DNA from 3 places in the Mesorhizobium sp. 1B3 genome. Region 1 is predicted to be linked to each of the others. Evidence: riboswitches for the same ligand, from Rfam matches in the RefSeq annotation. Region 1 holds a riboswitch; each other region holds the start of a gene.
What was found. Region 1 has a riboswitch for glycine ahead of ACCO56_RS07860 (D-amino acid dehydrogenase). Riboswitches for the same ligand answer to the same signal wherever they lie in the genome.
Positions count from the first base shown of each region.

Region 2: it holds a riboswitch for glycine, as region 1 does, so the genes downstream of both, gcvT (glycine cleavage system aminomethyltransferase GcvT) here and ACCO56_RS07860 (D-amino acid dehydrogenase) in region 1, are expected to answer to the same signal.
Region 3: it holds a riboswitch for glycine, as region 1 does, so the genes downstream of both, ACCO56_RS32975 (D-amino acid dehydrogenase) here and ACCO56_RS07860 (D-amino acid dehydrogenase) in region 1, are expected to answer to the same signal.

Region 1 is NZ_JBJHDO010000002.1:581,612-589,619, forward strand. It holds gene tdh (L-threonine 3-dehydrogenase) at 1-540, opposite strand, end outside; gene ACCO56_RS07855 (glycine C-acetyltransferase) at 561-1,763, opposite strand; gene ACCO56_RS07860 (D-amino acid dehydrogenase) at 1,866-3,128, opposite strand; glycine riboswitch at 3,263-3,350, opposite strand; gene ACCO56_RS07865 (helix-turn-helix domain-containing protein) at 3,439-4,029, shown strand; gene ACCO56_RS07870 (ABC transporter substrate-binding protein) at 4,708-5,748, shown strand; gene ACCO56_RS07875 (ABC transporter permease) at 5,787-7,514, shown strand; gene ACCO56_RS07880 (ABC transporter ATP-binding protein) at 7,532-8,008, shown strand, end outside.
Region 2 is NZ_JBJHDO010000004.1:66,903-74,910, forward strand. It holds gene ACCO56_RS12360 (HAD-IIB family hydrolase) at 1-948, opposite strand, end outside; gene gcvP (aminomethyl-transferring glycine dehydrogenase) at 1,127-3,928, opposite strand; gene gcvH (glycine cleavage system protein GcvH) at 3,941-4,309, opposite strand; gene gcvT (glycine cleavage system aminomethyltransferase GcvT) at 4,315-5,415, opposite strand; glycine riboswitch at 5,567-5,653, opposite strand; gene fghA (S-formylglutathione hydrolase) at 5,726-6,562, opposite strand; gene ACCO56_RS12385 (DUF1345 domain-containing protein) at 6,576-7,181, opposite strand; gene ACCO56_RS12390 (YaiI/YqxD family protein) at 7,246-7,707, opposite strand; gene ACCO56_RS12395 (S-(hydroxymethyl)glutathione dehydrogenase/class III alcohol dehydrogenase) at 7,719-8,008, opposite strand, start outside.
Region 3 is NZ_JBJHDO010000030.1:65-5,967, reverse strand. It holds gene ACCO56_RS32990 (mandelate racemase/muconate lactonizing enzyme family protein) at 1-1,088, shown strand, start outside; gene ACCO56_RS32985 (M24 family metallopeptidase) at 1,130-2,305, shown strand; gene ACCO56_RS32980 (amidohydrolase family protein) at 2,440-3,879, shown strand; glycine riboswitch at 3,938-4,039, shown strand; gene ACCO56_RS32975 (D-amino acid dehydrogenase) at 4,186-5,445, shown strand; partial or broken gene ACCO56_RS32970 (malate synthase G) at 5,462-5,903, shown strand, end outside.

The DNA of each region.
Region 1 (8,008 bases):
CGCGCTCATGATGCCGATGGGACCGGCTCCGGTGATGAGCACGTCCTCGCCCACGAGATCGAAAGACAAGGCCGTATGGACGGCATTGCCGAGGGGATCCAGAATGGCCCCAATCTCATCATCAATCGCATCAGGAAGCGGCACGACATTGAAGGCTGGCAGGCGCAAGTATTCGGCGAAAGCCCCGGGGATGTTGACGCCAATACCTTTGGTCTCGGAGTCCAGGTGGAACCGCCCGCCGCGTGCAGCGCGGCTGCTCGTGCCTACGACATGGCCCTCGCCGGAGACGCGCTGCCCGATCGCCAGCTTCCTGACGTTCGCGCCGACTTCCACGATCTCGCCGGCATATTCGTGGCCGACGACCATCGGAACCGGAATAGTGCGCTGCGCCCATTCATCCCAGGCGTAGATATGGATGTCGGTCCCACAGATGCCAGTCTTGTTAATCCTGATGAGAACGTCATCTGGATCGATCTGCGGAATCACCCGCTCGTCGAGCCAGAGACCCGGCTCGGCTGCTGCCTTGACAAGTGCTTTCATGAGAACCCCTTTGTGGACCATCAAACCAGGCCAAGCGCTTTGCCGGCATCGGCGAAGGCGTCGATGGCGAATTCCACGTCCTGCTCGGTCAGCGCGGCTGACATTTGTGTCCTGATCCGCGCCTTTCCTTTCGGCACGACAGGGTAGAAGAAGCCGGCGACATAGATTCCGCGCTCATCGAGAGCGGCGGCCATATCCTGCGCCAGCCGCGCGTCATGCAGCATCACCGGAATTATGGGCGTCTCGCCCAAGAGCAGTTCGAATCCGGCCTTCTCCAACCCGGCCCGGAAGCGTGCGGCATGGAGAGAAAGCCGCTGCCGCCTGTCGTCGGCCTTCTCGGCGATCTCGATGGCCTTGATCGATCCCGAGGCCACCGCCGGGGCAAGGCTGTTGGAAAAGAGATAGGGACGTGCCCGCTGGCGGAGCAGATCGACAATGGGTTGAGACGCGGCAATGAATCCGCCCATCGCACCGCCGAGGCTCTTGCCCAGCGTCCCCGTCACGACGTGAACGCGCTCGCCCACTCCAGTCAGAGCGGGAGTTCCCCGGCCGGCCGCTCCCAGATGACCGGTCGCGTGACAGTCGTCGACCAGAACCAGCGCGCCGTGCCGTTCCGCCAGATCGCAGATCGCGCGGAGGTTGGCGACGTGTCCATCCATCGAGAACACGCCGTCGGTTGCGATCAGCTTTGAGCGGACGCCATCGCGATCGGCCTCCTTCAGCCGGTCTTCCAATTCATTCATGTCGCCGTTGGCGAAGCGGTAACGCTTGGCCTTGCAGAGTCGGACGCCATCGATGATGGAGGCGTGATTGAGGGAATCGGATATGATGGCGTCCTCGGCCTCGAGAAGCGGCTCGAACACACCACCGTTGGCGTCGAAGCAGGCCGGGAAGAGGATGGCGTCGTCCTTGCCTAGGTAGCGGGCAATGGTTCGTTCGAGCTCCTTGTGCAGGGTCTGAGTGCCGCAGATGAACCGTACTGACGCCATCCCGAAGCCGAACTCGTCGAGTCCTCGCTTCGCCGCCGCGATCACCTCGGGATGATCGGCAAGCCCGAGATAGTTGTTGGCGCAAAGGTTGATGATCTCGCGATCAGTACCGTCGCGCGTGATTCGAATCCTACCCGACTGCCGGCTGCTGAGGACTCGCTCACGCTTATGGAGGCCCTCCGCCTCAATCTCAGAGAGAACCCGCCGAATGCGATCCTCTAGATCCGATCCCATCCAAACCTCCACTATCCAATATATTGAAATTTTCCGATATAACGGATTTCTTGTCAAGCAGAACCTTAGTCGGCAGTTAGACCCGAGCTTTGTCGCGGCCTCTCACGCGTTCTGCGCGGCGTCGGTTCTGGAGATCAGGGAAGTGACCATTTCTGCAGTCACCGCTGACAAAGTCCATCCGAGGTGACCATGACCGGTGTTGTAAAAGACACCGGGACGCCTGCCGGCGATCACGCGAGGCATCATGTCCGGCATCATGGGGCGAAGCCCCGACCAGGACATGTACTGACGGGTACTCATGTCTGGGAAATGACTGCGGCACCATGCGACCAGCGGTTCGATGCGAGCACTGCGAATGTCACGATTGAAACCGTTGAACTCGGCCGTGCCGGCGACCCGGAAGCGATCGACGCCGAGACGGCTGGTGACGATCTTTGCGTCATCATCGAGCAGGCTGACCCAAGGCGCGGCCTCCTGATCGATGCGCTCGGTCAGTTGAACAGTGATGGAATAGCCCTTAACCGGATAGACGTTGATCCGGTCTCCCAATTCCCGTGCAAGGCGTCGCGAGCAGACACCGGCGCAAACGACAACCTTGTCGAATGACGCCTGCTCGAGCGGCTCGAACTCCTCGGTGTCAGCAAGATGTCGGAAGCGGATTCTGATGTCGCCTTTATCCGCATAAATCCACTCGATCTCGCACCCCAGTCTGTTCTCCACGCCAAGACGCCAGCATGAGGCGGCCAGGCCATTGGTGAACTTATGAATGTCGCCGGTAAAGTCACTCTCGGTGAAAAAGCCCCCGTAGAAGTCGCCTTTAAGGGCCGGCTCTATGTCGCGAATCTCGGCGGGTGAGACCTCGCGCCGCCCTAGTCCTGCTCGACGCAGGATCTCGGTCACTCGCGCGGCGTGCTCGAACTCTGCCCGCGTCTGGTAAACGTGGAGGATGCCGCGTGTCTCGCAGTCGAAGGCGATGTTCTCCTCGGCGGCCATCGCCTGCAAAACACCGCGTGCGGCGATGGCTAGACGAGCCGTAGCCTCGGTGCTGCGCTCGTAGGTCGGTATAGCCGCGATAAACTCGGCCATCCAACTGAGCTTGTGCCAGGAGGGGTAGGGGTTGACAAGGAGCGGCGCTCCTGGCGTTAACATCCATCGGAGCCCCTTGCCTATGGTGGACCAGCTATTCCATACTTCTGCGTTGGATGCCGACAGTTGTCCTCCATTGGCGAAGCTCGTCTCCATCGCCGGATAGGGATGCTTGTCGAACAGGCTGACGCGATAACCTGCCTTGGCGAGCTTATATGCAGTGGTGACGCCCGTGACGCCGCCCCCGATGACGGCAACACGATCTCCGATTGAAGGCATGAGAAATCACCCGCTCACGCGGGCCCCCCAGCCCCCTCTGTCATTGGCCTGAGAGCTTCGTGGAGCGCCCTTATTGGCAGATCCCACTTACACCGTCGGCGGAAGCCTGTTGGCTTCGCTTTCCAGAGCTTCTTGACGCGCTTGCGGTCCGTTTGCCTGAGAGTTTCCGGGGCGGTTGCTCCTTCGGCGAGGCGTTATTCGCCTCTCTCCCGCACCGCGGACTATGATGCGTAAAATGCGGGCAGGCAATGGGAAAGTTTGAAAAGATGGAAAATTCCCGTAAGCTGGAAAAGAAGGGACCTTCCCCCAAGTGACCGTCTGGAAGAAGGCGAACATGGCACAGCGAGCTCCGAAGATCGGACCGGCAATCCAGAAGGAACGTAAGCTCCGCCGGTTGACGCTCGAGCAGTTGGCGGCGCAAGCCGGCGTCTCGAAATCCATGCTCTCCCAGATCGAACGTGGCGAAGCAAATCCCACCTTCGCGGTCGTCTGGAGTCTGACGCAAGCTCTCCAGATCGACTTCGGAGCGTTGGTGGGCAGTGGGAGCGCCGCAGCCAGTGTAGGCCAAATTGAAGTCACGTCGCGGCCGCATACGCCTGAGATCCGCAGTGCTGACGGAAGATGCCGATTGAGGATCCTCAGCACTCCGCGGTTGGCTGGGCGCACTGAATGGTATGACGTAGAGATCGATCCTTTGGGTAGCCTGGACAGCGAGCCGCATTCAGCAGGCACGTTTGAACATTTGACCGCCCTGACCGAAGGATTTGAGGTCGCTTCCGGAGCGAACGTCATACCGCTGAAGGAAGGCGAGACGGCGCGGTATCCTGCAGACGTTCCCCATCGCATCACCAACGTATCCGACAAACGCGCCCGCGGTTTTCTGGTAGTACTGTACAAGTGATCGGGGGCCGATTGACAGTATTTGATCTTCACCAGGAACGGTACTGGCGCGATCCGTCCAGATTTGTCGACAAGATTTAAGCTTGAGAGTCTGGGCTAACACGAAGGGCCATCCTCCCTTTGTATTCCATAACAAGCCCGACGTTCTGGCGGATTGTTTGAGCTTGACGAGGCAGTAGACGTCGGCTTCACCCTCCTCCCTACTATCTCATTATAGAAGAAATGCCGACCGGGGCACCGTAAGGATCCTGCAGTTCCCCATGTCCACGTGACGGGCAGAATTGCCGTAAGGTGCCTACCGCACAAGTCGCTAGCGTTTGCGCAAGGCGAGTACGAATGCCTTGAGGCCGATCGGGTTTCACACCCGGCCGAACAGCGTTTCACGCTCGCGTCGGGCCGTTTGGAAATGATCGATGATGGACCCGGCTTCTAACTCGTACCGTGGACGCCGTCTCGACGGAAAACTCGGCGAATACATATATGGCATCGCGTACCGGCGATTCCATGGACGAGACCTCTAGGCAGCAGACACGCCTTCAGGATTGTGCTGTACGGACACCAATCATAACATTTACTTATAAAGTTAGTCACCCCGATCATTGGCCTTCGCCGAGTTGGACTCATAAGGTCCGGCACGTCGGATGAAATCCGAGAGAACGCAAAACAATGGGAGTAGACAATGAAACAGCTTCAGCTGCTATCGGTGGGCCTTGTTGCGCTCAGTCTTTTTGGCGCGAGTCAGGCGACTGCTGAATCATCGGATACGGAGCTTTACGCAGCTGCGAAGACCGAAGGGCCCATAACATGGTATAATGGAACTACTAACGAGGAGACGGCTACCAAGATAGTCAACGGCTTCATTGCCAAATACCCTGGTCTCAAGGTGAATTCGGTTAGCGTGGGTGCCCAGGTTGTCTTCCAGCGGGTACTCCAGGAACTCGACGCGCAGAGCCCGCAATCTGATGTCTATTCGTCGACAGACATTACACAGTTCGAAATCCTCAAAGAGCGAGATGCACTTCTTAATTATCGGCCAGCGAATGCCGAATATCTGAAGCCAGCATTAAAGAACGTCGACCCGGACAACTTCTACACGACGACGAACGTCGTTCTCATCGGCATGGCGATCAACAAGGACCTCGTGTCAACAGCCGACGAGCCCAAGAACTGGACCGACATCCTCGACAGCAAATGGCAGGACCAGATCGGTGTGGGTAGTCCCAACTTCAGCGGCTCCATGGGAATATGGACAGTTGCGATGGAGGGAAAGTACGGATGGGACTTCTTTGAGAAACTCAGCAAGCTGAATCCCCTCGTTGGCCAGTCGATCAGTGATCCACTGACGACCTTGAACGCAGGCGAGCGAAAAATCGCGGCCGCCGCGGCGCCCGACGTCGTCACCGTTCAAGCCTCCAAGGGCAATCCCCTCAAGGTCATCTATCCTGCGGATGGTTTCGTCGCAGCAATCAGTCCCACGGCAGTACTCAAGACTTCAAAGAGCCCGAATGTCTCAAAGCTGTTCGTGAACTTCCTGCTGAGCGAGGAAGTCGCTGAAATCAATTGGGCAAGGTTCGCTACCTCAGTGCGGGGCGACCTGAAGGAGCCGGACGGGATTTCCGGTACAGGCGACGTCAAGTTGATCATTCCGACCGCAGAGCAACTGGCGGAAAAACTCCTCCCGCTCAGGCAGAAATGGAAGGAAACAATGGGAGGCATGTGAGTCCCGAGATCGCCCGACATCCCACCAAGAATTATAAGATGACGAGAACTTCCTTCTTCGAATCTCTCCCAGGTCAGCTGGTGGTAGCTTACCGCCAGTTGGACCTCACGATCCTCGTCTGGATCGTGATCGCACTGGCACTGGCCTTCCTCACAGTGAATCCCGTTCTGTCCCTTCTGGTCGACAGCTTCAGGTCGATCGCGGACCGAACGTTCACGCTTCAGAACTACGTCAGCGCGTTCACCAGTCCCGTTAAACTCTCGGCGGTGTGGACAACCGCACTTTATGCGGCTGGAGTCTCGATCCTCACGGCGATCCTTGCAGTGCCAACCGCTTGGGCGGTCTCACGCACTGACATGCCGCTCAAAGGCTTCGTCAGGGTTCTCGTTTTGGGTTCCTTCATCCTTCCGTCTTATCTCGGCGCCGTCGCATGGATACTCATAGCCGGTCCCAATTCGGGCTGGCTGAATATAGCGTGGCGATACCTCACAGGCTTCGAGGGAGCGTTGATCAACGTTTACTCCTTCAGCGGACTTGTCTTCGTTACGGCACTCTATTCATACGCTTTCGTCTTCGTCTTCGCGTCAGACGGCTTTGACCGTCTCTCGTCGGAAATGGAAGACGCAGCAAACATTCTTGGGGCCGGTCCCGTAAGGACGACGCTCCGGATAACCATGCCATTGGTTGCGCCGGCGATCATCGGCGGCATGATCGTCACCTTCTTGGAGACGTTCACGCTGTTCGGGACGCCGGCGATTCTGGCTCTCCCGGCGCGCATAAACGTGATGACGCTCGAACTGTGGAGTTACTTCCAGTATCCCGTCAATCCATACGGAGCCGCCGCGTACGCGCTACCCCTCATCGGCATCACGTGCCTGCTGTTCCTCCTGCAGCGACTGTACTTTGGACGGAAAGGCTACGTAACCATATCTGGCAAGACAACCGAGCGGCGGTTGATCGCGCTCGGAAAATACAAGTGGGTCTTTCTCGGGTACAGCTTGGCAGTCTCGGCGTTAGCGCTCGGCTTGCCGCTGGTGGCGCTCACACAGGCGGCGTTCACAACGGCCTGGGGCCGAAAGCTCAGCTTTGATAACCTTACACTGGAGAATTTTCGCTACGCGCTGTTTGAGAATGATGCCACGGTCAACGCAATCGCGAATACCGCTCTGTACTCGTCCGCTGCCGCGACTCTCGCAGTCATTCTGTCTCTCGCCGTCGCCTATGTCGTCGCGCGCAGATTGCTTCCGTTCGCTGGGACTCTTGGCATGCTTTGCATGGCGCCCTTCGTCATTCCGGGGATCGTCATCGCTATAGGGTTCTATTCTGCATATGCCAATGCTCCGTTCTACTTGTACGGCACTGGTGCCATCATCATCATCGCGTTCACTACTCGCTTCCTGCCGATAGCTTACGTGAACAGCACAGCTGGAATGAAATCGCTCAATCCGGAAATGGAGGATGCGGTTCGTATTCTCGGCGGCAGTCGGATCAGGGCACTCAGAAGCGTGGTCATGCCCCTCCTGAAGGGCAGCATCGCAGGATCATGGATGCTGGTGTTCATTCCAGCGATACGAGAGCTCAGCTCGGCGCTGTTTCTCATCACGCCGAACACCAAGGTCGTTTCGATCTTGATCCTTGATTACTCGCAGGGAGCAAACTTCGAAATTCTTTCCGCGATTGGCTTGATCACTCTTGTGGCCAGTGTCTGCATCTATCTCATCTCCCGGCTGCTGATCGGCCGAGACGTAATGCTCCGCAAACAGTGAAGAACATGAGTGATACAATGTCGCAAGCCGGCTCAAAACTTTCGCTGCAACATCTGTCCTGCGTATTCGGCAACTATGTTGCGGTTGATGACGTGAACCTCGATGTCCAGAAGGGCGAGTTTATTTCCCTTCTAGGTCCATCGGGATGTGGAAAAACGACCACTCTGAGGATGATCGCTGGCTTCATCAAGCCAACGGACGGGCACATCCGGCTCAACAGCCAGATCGTCTCTTCCAGCAAAACGAGTTTGCCGCCGGAAAGGCGCAACATGTCGATGATCTTCCAGAGCTACGCCGTGTGGCCCAACATGACAGTCGCCCAGAATGTGGCTTTCGGTCTAAAGTTAAGGGGGGTCTCACGAGGGGAAGCTGGAACGCGCGTCGCAGAAGTCCTACAGCTTGTCAAGCTAGACGCCCTAGCCGAGCGCTATCCATCTGAACTTAGCGGCGGGCAACAGCAACGAGTCGCCCTCGCTCGCGCGATTGTCGTCAAG
Region 2 (8,008 bases), on a different contig from region 1:
CGGTTTCTCCAGCAATTCGAGCGCCTGCTTCCGGTTCGGGGGAGTTGTGCCGTCGCCGACGCTGACGGCATTCTCCAGTTCTCCGTAGTCGCCTTCGGGATCGAAGACACAGAATTGGAAGCCTTTCTCGACGCAACGTTCGGTCAATGCCGTGGCAAGGGTGGATTTGCCGATGCCGGAGCTGCCGGCGATCAGCACGCAATCCATTGGGCGCAGCTCCGCCGGGTGACCTTGCCCATCCTTCCCCACGGATAGCCGGTTGCGGGGCGCCGCACCGATATCCTGATCTCGGGATATCAGTTCTTCGACCAGTTGCTCCACGCCGGTGCCGCGGGCGCCAGTGGTGACGAGATCGGCGGTGTCCTTGACCGCGGGCAGGGCATTGGCCACCGCGACGCTGCAACCGCAGGCTCGCAGGAACGCGTGGTCGTTCTCCGCATCCCCGACCCCGACCACGTTGTGAGCGGAGAGCCCGAGTTCGGCAAGCGCGGCATCGAGGCCGGTTGCCTTGTTGACGCCGCTCGGCAGGATCATCACGGCTCCCTTGTTGAAGATGATGTCGAGTTCGAGCCCGAATTCCTTGATCGTATCGAGAACGGTCGTTTGATGAGGTTCCCACGTGGCGACGATCGAGCGGCCTACGGACAGCGGCGATACGCCTTTGGCTTCGAGGGCGGCGACGAAATCGGGCGATGGTTCGGGCGCGATGGGGCTTTCGCTCTCGGTGGCCGGCGTATACAGCAACGCTCCGTTTTCGGCGACGACCTTGTCGAAGATGCCGATTTCCGGAAAGACGCGCTTGAGATCGGGCAGTTCCCGTCCTGTCACCAGGATCAGCTTTCGTCCGGTTTTCTTCAGACGCTCCAGCGAGGCATACGTGCTTATCGGCACCGACCCGTCGCTGGCCAGCGTCCCGTCATAGTCCGTGGCGAGCGCTATGAAATACATTCCGACCTCCGCTTGGTTGTGCGGCTACAACGCTCGGCGGGCCAGGACAGTTTCGGTTGAAGGTATTCTCTGCCAAGCGCGGGCCTACCCGCCCAGTGCCGAGTGCTCTCCGAGCGGCGATGGCAGGCGGCACGAAGATCATCGGAAAAGGCCGGGGCAGTGCCCCGGCCTGAATCATTCAGCTTGCGAGAGCCTCGATGGGCGGGCAAGAGCAGACGAGATTGCGGTCGCCCCCGACATTGTCCACCCGCGAGACGGGCGGCCAGTACTTGGCGCTCTTGTCCGTATCGCCGCCGGGATAGGCAGCAACCATGCGCGAATAAGGGTGCTTCCAGCCATCGGCGAGGGCCTCGATCGCGGTGTGCGGCGCGTTGACCAGCGGATTGTCGTCCTTGGGCCATTCACCTTTCGCAACCCGCTCGGCTTCGGCCGCGATCGAGATCATCGCCTCGCAGAAGCGGTCGAGTTCTTTCTTGGGCTCCGACTCGGTCGGCTCGACCATCAGGGTCCCGGCGACAGGCCAGGACATGGTCGGCGCATGAAAGCCGTAGTCGATCAGTCGTTTGGCGACATCTTCTACGGTAACGCCCGAGTCGTCCTTGAAGACGCGCGTGTCGAGGATGCATTCATGTGCCACGCGCCCATTCTCACCTCTGTAGAGCACGGGGAAGTAGGCGTCGAGCCGCTGGGCGATGTAGTTGGCGTTGAGGATCGCCGTTTCCGTCGCCTGCTTCAGACCGACCGCGCCCATCATCCGGATATACATCCAGGTGATCGGCAGGATGGAAGCGCTGCCATAAGGGGCGGCCGCCACCGCGTGCTGAGTGCCCCCGGCTACATGGCCGGGCAGGAATGACGCCAGATGCTTCTTCACCCCGATCGGGCCGATGCCGGGGCCGCCGCCGCCATGGGGAATGCAGAAGGTCTTGTGCAGATTCATGTGGCAGACGTCCGCACCCAGATCGCCCGGCCTTGCCAGGCCAACCATGGCGTTCAGGTTCGCCCCGTCGAGATAGACCTGGCCGCCATGGTCGTGGACGAGCTGGCAGATCTCCTTGACGCCTTCCTCGAACACGCCGTGCGTCGACGGATAGGTGATCATCAGCGCCGCCAAACGATCGGCGTGAAGCGTGGCCTTGGCCTCGAGATCGGCGTGGTCGATGTTGCCGGCTTCCGTGCAATTGACGACAACCACTCTCATGCCGGCCATATGCGCGCTGGCGGGGTTGGTGCCATGCGCCGAGGACGGAATGAGGCAGACGTCGCGATGCGTGTCGCCGCGCGCCAAGTGATAGCGGCGAATTGCCAGAAGGCCCGCGTACTCTCCCTGGCTCCCCGCATTGGGCTGGAGAGACACCGCATCGAAGCCCGTGATCTCGCCCAGCCAGTTCTCCAGGTCGTCGATCATCGCGTGATAGCCGGCGCTGTGGCTTTCCGGCGCGAACGGATGGAGATTGGCCACGCTTGGCCAACTCACCGGCATCATCTCCGCGGCGGCATTGAGCTTCATGGTGCAGGAGCCGAGCGGGATCATGGCGCGATCGAGTGCCAGGTCCTTGTCGGCCAGCCTGCGCAGGAAGCGCATCATGTCGGTTTCCGAGCGGTTTTCGTGGAAGACCGGCTGCGACAGGAAATTCTTGCTGCGCGGATTGCCGGGCAGGGCGCTTGCGGCCCCTTCGGCGAGCTCGGTGCCGAACAGCGCGACGATCGCGGCAAGATCGGCCTCCGTCGAGGCTTCGTCGAAATTGATGGATACGCGATCGCTATCGATCGTCCGCACCAGCCGCCCGCCCTTTTCCGCTTCGGCGGCAATGGCTTTGGCACGTCCTGGAACATCGACAGTCACAGTGTCGAAGAATCGCTCACCCGCCAGCTTGAAGCCTGCCGCTTTCAACGACGCAGCGAGCCGGACCGCGAAACCGGCGACACGTGTGGCGATTGCCTGGAGGCCTTGGGGCCCGTGCCAGATCGCATAGGAGGCGGCCATATTGGCAAGAAGCGCCTGGGCGGTGCAGATGTTCGACGTGGCCTTATCACGGCGGATATGCTGCTCGCGAGTCTGCAGGGCGAGCCGGTAGCCCGGCCGCCCGTGCGCGTCGGTCGATTGGCCGACCAGGCGTCCGGGCATCAGGCGGGTCAGCTTGTCCGTCACGGCGCAATATGCGGCGTGCGGCCCGCCGAAGCCGATGGGCACGCCGAAGCGCTGCATCGAGCCCACCGCGATGTCGGCTCCGAGCTTGGCGGGCGCTTCGGTGAGTGTCAGGGCCAGCGGGTCGGCGACGAAGATCACCAGTGCGCCGGCCGTCTTAGCTGCCTCGATGGTCGCCGAGTGGTCGCCATAGACACCATAGGTATCGGGCCAGGGGATGATCACCGCTGCCGTGTTCTCGCCGATCGCGTCGGCGCCGATCTTGATGCCGAGTGGTTCTGCCCGTGTCACCACGACATCGAGCGTTTGCGGATGAAGCGATCCGGCAAGGAAGATCTCGGTACGTTTCTCGCGGTGGTGCCGAAAGGCGATGCCGACCGCCTCGGCCGCCGCACTTGCTTCATCGAGCAGCGAGGCGGAAGCGACTGGAAGGCCCGTCAGCTCGGTCACGAGCGTCTGGAAATGGAAGAGGAGTTCAAGGCGGCCCTGGCTGATCTCCGACTGGTAGGGCGTGTAGGCGGTATACCAGGCCGGGTTCTCGAAAAGATTGCGTTGAATGACCGGCGGCACATGCACGCCGTGATAGCCGGCGCCGATGAAGCTTTTCAGGACCGTGTTGGCGCTCATCTTGGCGAACAACTCGGCGAGCGCATCTGCTTCGCTGGCCGGTTCCGGAAGGTCGAGCGGCCGGCCGAGGCGGATCGACTTCGGCACCGCCTGGGCGATCAGCGTTTCCACCGAGGGTACGCCGAGCGTCGCCAGCATCGCCCTCGTCTCTGCCGGGCCAGGGCCGATATGGCGGCCCGTGAAGGTGGACGGGTTGTCGGTCATTTCAACACTTCCTCAGCCAATGAAGGCGTTGTAACCGGCCTCGTCGAGCAGGCCGTCGAGTTGCCCTTCGTCGGCGAGCTTCATCTTCCACAGCCAGCCCTCGCTTGTGGCCGCCGAGTTGACGAGGGCAGGGTCCGCCGAAAGGGCCGTATTGGCCTCGATGATCTCGCCGTCGGCCGGGGCATAGACATCGGAAGCCGCTTTCACGGATTCGACCACCACGGCCGTGTCGCCCTTCTTCACCATGCGGCCGACTTCCGGCAATTCGACGAAAACGAGGTCGCCGAGCTGCTCCTGCGCGTAGTTGGTGATGCCGACAGTCGCCACGCCGCCGTCGACGCGGATCCACTCGTGGTCCTGGGTGAAATAGGTTTTCGCCATCGAATTCATCCTTTGCGGTAGCGATGCGGCGTGAAGGGAAGGGGGTGGATATCGATCGGGATGCGCGCGCCGCGCACCTCGGCGTAGAAACGATTGCCCGGCCGGGCCATGGGAGTTTCTACATACCCCATGGCGACCGGGTGTCCGGCGGACGGGCCGAAACCACCAGAGGTAACCCTGCCGACCGGCTTACCTCCGGCATCGTAGAGATCGACGTCGTTGCGCACGGGCTGGCGACCTTCGGCCTTGAGGCCGACACGCTTCTGACGGGCTGCAGTTGCCAGGATGCCGCGCAGCGCCTCCGAGCCGACAAATGTGCCCCTGTCGCGGATGTCCTTCGGGATCGCCCATAGGAGGCCGGCGCTTGCTGGATCGGTGGTCTCGGTAATGTCTTGTCCGTGCAGGCAGAGGCCCGCCTCGAGCCGCAGGCTGTCGCGCGCCGCCAACCCGATCCACATGAGTCGATCGTCTTCGAGGAGCCTCGCCACCAGCGCACGTGCATCCTGCTCGGGCAGTCCGATCTCGAAACCGTCCTCGCCGGTATAGCCCGAGCGGCTCATGAACCAATCGGGTTTGGGCTCGATGCCGGTCATGAAGGTCAGCCCGGCGGTATCGACGCCTGCTCGGGCAAGCACAGCCTCTGCCTCAGGCCCCTGGATGGCAAGGAAAACGCGGTCGAGCGGCTTGAGCTGAACCGACAAACCGGAACTGAGGCCGCGCAGATGGGCTTCGTCCGTGGCCGCATTGCCGGCATTGGCAACCACCATGAACCGGTCGGCCGCCAGCCGGGTGACGATCAGGTCGTCGATGATCCCCGCCTTGTCGTTGAGCAGGAACGTGTATTTCGATTGCGAAGCGGCGAGCGCGCCGGCGTCGAGCGGGCAGGCCCGGTTCAGCAGCGCCACCGCGTCCTTTCCCGATAGCTCGAACAGCTTCATGTGGGAGATGTCGAACAACCCGGCATGTTCACGCGTGTGGAGATGCTCTTTGAGCACGCCGGCCGCATAGGTGATTGGCATATGCCAGCCCGCAAACGCACCGAAGCGTGCATTGGCTGCGACATGCAGGTCTTCGAGGGGAAGATGCTTGAGATCGGCGCCGGTCAAATGCTTCTCCAGAATAGCACGTGTCGGCCACACAATGCGGCCTGTTCGTGCCCCTCTGTCTGAAGCCTGAGAGACTCGCGCAACCGGAACCCTGTCGGCGGCGCTTACACCTTCGGCGCGGGGCTCTCACCCCGACTTTCCAGAGTCGTCTTACCTGTCAGCGGTTCTTTTGCCTGAGAGATTTCGGGCGATTTCCCCTTCGGCGGCAGCCAAGGCTGCTCTCTCCCGCTGACCGGCAGGGCCGAAGCCCTCGACGAGTCGGGACGCTAGACCAAGCCGATCGGTTTGTCACCTGTCTGTTTACGAAACCTCAGGCCGCAAGCCGTGCGGCGTGCCATTTCAGGTGATCTTCCATGAAGGTCGAGATGAAGAAATATGAATGATCGTAGCCCTCCCGCATGTTCAGGGTGAGCGGTATGCCGGCGTCGCGGCAGGCGGCTTCCAGCAGCCATGGCCGGAGCCCTTCATCGAGAAAACCGTCCGCCGTACCCTGGTCGACCAGGAATTCCGGGAAACGGTAGCCATCCTCGATGAGGGCGCAGGCGTCGTAGGGACGCCAGCCGCTTTCGTCCGGCCCGAGATATTTCTGGAGAGCGGGCCTCGACCATCCGGCATCCATCGGGTTGACGATCGGTGCGAAGGCGGAGCAGCTCTTGAAACGACCGGGATTCTTGAGGGCAATGGTAAGAGCGCCGTGCCCGCCCATGGAATGGCCTGATATCGCCTGGCGGCTCATGTCTACCGGGAAATTGGTCGCGACAAGGGCCGGCAACTCATCGACCACGTAGGAATACATGCGATAGTTTCGGGCGAAGGGCTCTTCGGTCGCGTCGACGTAGAAGCCGGCACCTTGCCCGAACTGCCAATTGTCCTTCTCGTCGGGCACGTCGGGTCCACGAGGGCTGGTGTCGGGACAGATGATGACGAGACCGAGTTCAGAAGCCATCCTGCGATACTCGCCTTTGTCCATCACATTGGCATGGGTGCAGGTGAGACCCGATAGATACCAAAGGACAGGACGCCTGCCTTCAGCCGCCTGGGGCGGAGCGAAGACAGCGAAGGTCATGTCGACGCCGCAGGCTTCCGACGCGTGGCTGTAAACGCCCTGGATTCCGTCGTGGGATTTGGAGAGAGAGATTGTCTTCATTGTTCTTTCCGCGTTAGCTGCCGAGCGAGACGACGAGGTTGACTGCTGCCGCCACCAGCACCGTGTTGAAGAAGAACGAAAGGACCGCGTGGAGGAGGTTCAACTTGCGCATCGTCGTGGTGGTGACGGCCACGTCCGACGTCTGCGCGGTCATTCCGATGATGAACGCGAAATAGAGGAAATCGTAGCCGGCCGGCTCCTTCGTGCCGGGAAAATCGAGCCCGCCATGGGGCTCGCGGAGATGCGCCTGTAAGCCCTCGACCGTCTCGTCGGGGCGCCAATAACGGTGCGCGTAGTGCATGGCCGCCATCGTATGGACCGTTAGCCAGCCCAGCGCGACCGAGGCAAGCGAGAAGCCGAGCATCACAGCATCCGGTCCGCCATGGCTGTTGATCAGAGCGAAGAGCGAGCCGACTGCCACGACCACAGTGCCGAAGGTTACGGCGAGAATGACCCAATCCGGTTCGTCGGCGCCTGCCGCGTGCTTCTTCAGATAAGCGGGGGTCAACTGCGGTATCTTCAGCGCCGTCAGGACAAGATAAAGGAAAAAGAACGTATTGGCGGCAGCGACGGTGACGAGCTGCCAGCTCAGCCAGCGGCTGGAAAGCAATGTCAGCATACCGCCAAGCGCGGCGACCGCGAATGGCGCGTGGCGCGTAAGCAGGCGTTGCAGACGCACGATCTCACCCCGCAGCTTTGATCGCCCGCCGTGCCATCTGTTCGAGGGCGCCGAGGAAACGCGAGCGGTCCTCCCGCATGAAGGCGGCATTGTAGCCCTTGCTTTCGCCCGTTTCACGCAGATGCTGCTTGAGGTCGCGCATGGCCACTGCCATCCCGATGGTTTCCGGCGTGAAAGGACGCCCGGTCGGACCGAGCGCGTGCGCGCCGAGCTCCACGACCCTGGCCGCAAGCGGGATGTCGGCGGTCACCACGATGTCGTTCGGCTTTGTCGCCTCGACGATCCAGTCGTCGGCCGCATCCGCGCCCTTCGACACGACGACATTGCGGATCATTGGATCGCGGGACGGACGCAATCCGCCGTTGGAGACGAAAGTGACGAGGAGCCCGTGCCGTTCCGCCACCTTCATCACCTCGTCTTTCACCGGGCAGGCATCGGCATCGACGAATATGGAGGGGGCCGCCATGCTGCCCCCGCTCAATAGATCACGACACTCCGGATGCTTTCCCCCTTGTGCATGAGATCGAAGCCCGTGTTGATCTCGTCCAGCGTCAGCGTGTGGGTGATCATCGGATCAATCTCGATCTTGCCGCTCATGTACCAGTCGACGATCTTGGGCACGTCTGTACGGCCGCGCGCGCCACCGAACGCCGTGCCTTTCCAGACGCGGCCGGTGACAAGCTGGAAGGGACGCGTCGAAATCTCCTGGCCCGCGCCAGCGACGCCGATGATGATCGACTGGCCCCAGCCACGATGAGATGCCTCAA
Region 3 (5,903 bases), on a different contig from region 1:
TGACCGAGGTCATAGGCCGTTATGTGATGGTCAAGATGACCGACAGCGATGGCCGAGTGGGTTGGGGCGAGGCTCCGGCCCTGAAGGATTGGGGTGGTGAATTCGGCCGTTATTTCGGCGAATCGGCCCTGATCACACGTACTGTGATCGACACCTATCTCGCGCCCGCCGTCGTCGGTCTCGATCTCGGCAATTTCGCGGAACTCCATGCCCGCATGGATGCGATCATCCGCGGCTATCCTTACTCCAAAGCGGCGGTGGAGTTCGCCGCCTACGATCTTGCCGGACGCTGGCTCAATGTGCCCGTCCATACGCTGCTTGGCGGCAAGGCGCGGGACCGCGTGCCCGTAACGCATTCGATCGGACTGATCTCCATCGAGGAGGCACGGGCCGAAGCAGCCAAGCTCGTGGAAGAAGGGGTCAAGACCATCAAGGTCAAGATCGGCGTGGATGCTGACCGTGACGTCGCAATGGTCGATGCCGTCAGGGAGGTCGTAGGAGATGCAGTGGAGATCTGTGTCGACGCCAATGAGGGTTACAAGACACCTGGCGAGGCCGTCCAGACCGTGCGCCGAATGGAAAAGAACCGGCTGAAATATGTCGAGCAACCCGTCATGGGCATCGAGCGTATCGCCGAGGTCGGACGACGCATCGACGCCCCGGTGATGGCCGACGAGTCCGCCTGGAACTCCCATGATTCCATACAGATCGTTCAGTCCGGCGGGATCCAGATCGTGTCGATCTATACGACGAAGGCCGGCGGTCTCTACAAGGCGATGGAAGTGGGTGCGGTGTGCCGGGCCGCGGGCATCATCTGCAACGTCAATGGCTCGATCGAGACGGGTGTCGGCAATCTGGCCAATGTGCAGCTTGCGGCGGCTTCACCGGCCGTCACCTTGTCTTGCGTCATTCCCGTTTCGACCCCGGCCGAAGCGCAGCATGGCCAGGTGGGAGGCATCTACTACAAGGACGACCTGCTCGTGGAGCCGATGCGGTTCGTCGACGGCGCGATCGTCGTTCCGTCCGGTCCTGGAATGGGAATCGACGTGGATCTGGCCAAGATCGAGAAATATCGCGTCCGCGATTGACGGCGGATGCAAAGGCATCAGGAGAGAGGAAACTAGCAATCATGCGGGCAGAAATCGTCAGAAAACAGACTAAGGCAATGGCCGAGCACGGGCTCGACGCCATGATCTGCTGTTCCCCGGAGAACTTCGCTTACACGACAGGTTTCGTCGTGCCATCGCAGCCGCTTATCCGGCATCGCCACGCCATGACGATCGTGACGGCCGACGGGCGCACGGCTTTGTTCGGGGTGGACATGGAAGCGTCGACGATCAAACGTCGCCTTCCCGATGTCCCGACGCGGATCTGGGCGGAGTTTTCAGACGACCCGATGCTCGTTCTGGCCGACCAGTTGAATGGCCTCGACCTCGGCAAGGCCCGGATCGGTCTTGAGATGGACTATCTGCCGGCAGGCGATTTCGCTCGGCTCGTCGCCGCAATGCCGGCTGCGAAATTCGAGCATGCCGAGCCGATCCTTGCCCGTTTGCGGCAGATCAAGACTCCGGAAGAGATCGCGCTTCTGCGCAAGCTGTCGCGCATCGCCGACCAGGCGATCACGGATACGCTGGCCGTGGTCGACGAAGGCGACTCCGAAATGGACATCGCCGGGCATCTGACTCGCAACGTCTATTCTCTGGGGGCCGATCACTTCAAATTGCTGATCGTGGCGACCGGAGAACGCAGCGTCTTGCCCAATGTCGGGCCCTCCGAACGGGTACTCAAGCGGGGCGACATCTGCCGTGTCGAAATCTTCTCCGTCATCAACGGCTATCAGGCCGGCGTGTGTCGTACGGCGGTCGTCGGGGAGGCACCGCCCATGGCCGACAAGATCTGGGCGCATCTGGTCGAGTGCAAATACGAGATCATGGAAAAGGTGAAACCCGGCGCAAGCTGCCGCGAGATCTACGATGCGTTCATCGCCAAACTTGCCAGGATGAACCTGCCTCCGATTTCTTTCGTGGGACACGGAATTGGCCTGCACCTGCACGAAGATCCATATCTCGGCATGACGCCCGTGCTCGGCAAACCCGGGAGCGATGCACCGCTCGAGGAGAACATGGTGCTCGGCTTCGAGCCTCTCTGCTACGATACCGGATATGGATTCGGCATGCAGAACAAGGACATGCTGCTTGTCACCAGGAATGGATCGGAGCTGCTTTCCGACTATGCCGATACCGATCGGCTGATCCCGACCGGGACGGCCAGGACGGGCGCCTCGGCGAAGCGGGCCGTCGCCTAGGGGGGGAGCCGCCAGCCGGCTTTTAAGAAACATCGATCGGGGCATGGTGTCCCGATCGGGGTGATGACGATATCGCCCACCGCAGCGGGCCCGGTGGGATCGTTCCTGTGCAGGTCCGCAACGGGTGGAAACGCATGCGCACGCTGATCAAAGATTTGAACTTCGCCTTTACGGTCGACCGAAACGACACGGTGCTGCGCAATGCAAGCCTGGTGATCGAGAATGACCGGATTGCCGATATCGGACCGGCGGCTGAAATTGCGGCCCGCCATCAAGGGGTGAGCTTCGACAAGGTCATCGACGGCAGGATGCTCGGCGCTTGCCCAGGGTTCGTGGACAGTCACGTTCATCTGTCGGAGACCTTGTCCCGGGCGGTTTTCCCGGACAACCTCAACACTCGCGCCTGGGTCTTCCATTGGGCCAAGCCTTTCTACGCCCATATCACGGAAGAAGACGAGTATTGGGGCGCGTTGCTCGGCATTACGGAAATGCTTCGCTGTGGCACCACCTGCTTCCTGGACATGGGGTCGCAATACGATCCCGGCATCGTCATCCGGGCCATGGAGAAAACCGGCATCCGCGGCATCACGGGCAGGCATGCGGCCGACAATCCTCCGGCCGAACTGCCACGCGGCTGGACCAAGGAGATGGCCGAGCACCATTTCTTCCCCGACGCGCAGACTGCGCTGAAAGTTCTGGAAGATTGCGTTGTCCGCTACAACGGAGCGCTCGATGGCCGTGCGCGCTGCTGGGTCAATATCGAAGGCAAGGAGCCTTGCTCGCTCGAACTGCATGTCGGCGCGGTGAAGCTCGCCGAACGTCTCGGCGTCGGCACGACCTATCACCTTGCAACGTCCATCGAGGAAGCCAAGGTCTGCGAAAGCAAGTATGGCTGTTGGCCGATCACAAGGATCGATCGTGCCGGCGGGGTCGGCAAAAATCTTGTCATCGCGCATGGCGCGGCCGTGACGGACGAAGAAGTACGCCTGCTTGCCGAACGTGACGCCAGCGTTGCCTTCTGCCCGTGCTCTTCCTTCAAGCTCGGAAAGGGCGCGACCGCTATCGGGAAGTATCCCGAGATGGTGAAGGCCGGTGTGAAGGTGGGACTCGGCACCGACGGCGTCTCGGCGGCCGGCAACATGAACCTGATGCGCCAGATGCTCGTCGTGGCCGGCATGTTCAAGGATGCCCGCATGCAGCCCGACATCTTCACCGCCAGGCAAGCCCTTCGCGCCGCGACGATCGAGGGCGCGCGGGCCCTCATGTGGGACGACGAGATCGGCTCGCTGGAAATCGGCAAAAAGGCGGATTTCATCCTCTTCGATCTCGATCATGTCGAGTGGACGCCCTTCTATGATCCGCTGCAGGCCTTGGTCTTCTCGGCGTCGACGGCCTCGATCACCCAGACTTGGGTCGACGGCAAGCTGCTTTATGCCGATGGCAAGGTCCAGGGTGTCGACGAGGTTGGGATTCGCAGCAAGGCACGCGAACTCGCAGCCGCCGCCGTCAGGCGGGCCGGCTTGCATGAGGAGGGCGTCGAAACCACGACAACGCTTTACGACGAAGGAAACTGACTGCTTGCACTGCCGGTCATCGGAGTGGAGCGTACAGACAGCCATGTGAATGCGTTCGAATGGCTGCATGGGAGAGATCGGCTGTCGTAGATAACGACAGCCGACGCCGACGGAGCAACCCCCCAGGAAACTCTCAGGCAAAGATGACCATGCAGCTGAACGATCTGGAGAGTGGCACCGCGAGTGCCCACCGAAGGGGAAAGCCACGCCGGCCGAGCCGTCGCGGTTAAGCTCTCAGGTACAGCGACAGATTGGGGATCAACCGCGGACTCCGGTCCGCACCCAACTTTGGTCGCGGAGAATGCAATGCCCCATATTGCCGTCATAGGCGCCGGTATCACCGGCGTCACCACCGCCTATGCCCTGCTTGAGCGAGGGTATTCGGTGACTGTCATCGATCGTCAGCGTTACGCGGGGATGGAAACATCCTTCGCCAATGGCGGCCAGCTTTCCGCCAGCAATGCGGAGGTCTGGAACCATTGGTCGACCCTTCTCAAGGGCATCAAGTGGATGATGAGGCGTGATGCTCCGCTGCTGATGAATCCCGCACCCAGCTGGCACAAATATGCCTGGCTCGCCGAGTTCGTTTCCAACATCATGAGCTACCGCGAGAACACGGTTGAGACCACCCGCTTGGCGATAGCGGCACGCGAGCACCTGTTCGGCATCGCCGAACGCGAGAAGATCGATTTCGATCACGTCCGTCGCGGCATCCTCCACATTTATTGGGATAAGCCGAGCTTCCAGCATGCCCTGAAGGTCAACTCCATGCTGATGGAAGGGGGCTTGGACCGGCAGCCCGTGACTGCGGCCGAAGTCAAGTCGATCGAGCCCACCTTGCATGGCGAATTTTTCGGAGGGTTCTACACGCCGTCGGACTCGACCGGCGACATCCATAAATTCACCTTCGGTCTCGCCAGGGCCTGCGAGCAGCGCGGCGCCAGCTTTCTCTTCGATGCCACCGTCAACCGTGTCGAACGCAAGCGGCAATTCCAGATCGCCTATTCGCTGGGCTCGCTGTCGGGAGAAACCACCAAACGCGACCGTATGATCGAGGTCGACGCCGTGGTCGTTTGTGCCGGTTCGGCCAGCCGCCATTTCGCAGCCATGCTCGGTGACCGCGTCAACGTATACCCGGTGAAGGGTTATTCGATCACGGTGCATCTCGACGACGAGCGAAGCCAGGAGGCTGCTCCCTGGGTGAGCCTGCTCGACGACCGGGCCAAGATCGTGACGAGCCGCTTGGGGCCTGGGCGTTTCCGGGTGGCCGGAACCGCGGAGTTCAACGGCATGAATCGCGATATACGGCACGACCGCGTACGGCCGCTGGTCGATTGGACGAGGATGCTGTTTCCTGCTGTCGACACCAACCGGGTCGTCCCGTGGGCCGGCTTGCGTCCGATGATGCCCAACATGATGCCGCGTGTCGGAAAAGGCAGGCATCCGGGGGTCTTCTACAATACCGGCCACGGCCATCTGGGCTGGACGCTCTCCGCCGCCACAGCCCAGATGGTTGCCGAATGCATCGTCGGCGATCTCGGGGCCTCTGTGGCCCTGGCTGCCTGAATCCGGGAGAATCGATATGAACATCTCCACCCCGAGTACCGACCGCGTCGAAATCGCCGGCCTCAGGATTGCGGGTCAGCTGCGAGATTTTATCGAGGCCGAGGCGCTGCCCGGCACCGGGATCGACGCGAATGCGTTCTGGCAGGCCTTCTCGGCGATCGTCCATGATCTGGCGCCGAAGAACCGGGCGCTGCTGGCCAAGCGCGACGCGCTGCAGCAGAAGATCGATGACTGGTACCGGGCCAACGGCGCGCCCACGGACATGGCCGCCTACAAGGCCTTCCTCGCCGAGATCGGCTATCTCCTGCCGGAGGGGCCGGCCTTCAGCGTGACGACCACCGATGTCGATGCCGAGATCGCCGAACTGGCCGGGCCGCAACTCGTCGTGCCGGTGATGAATGCCCGCTATGCCCTCAACGCCGCCAACGCCCGCTGGGGCTCGCTCTATGACGCGCTCT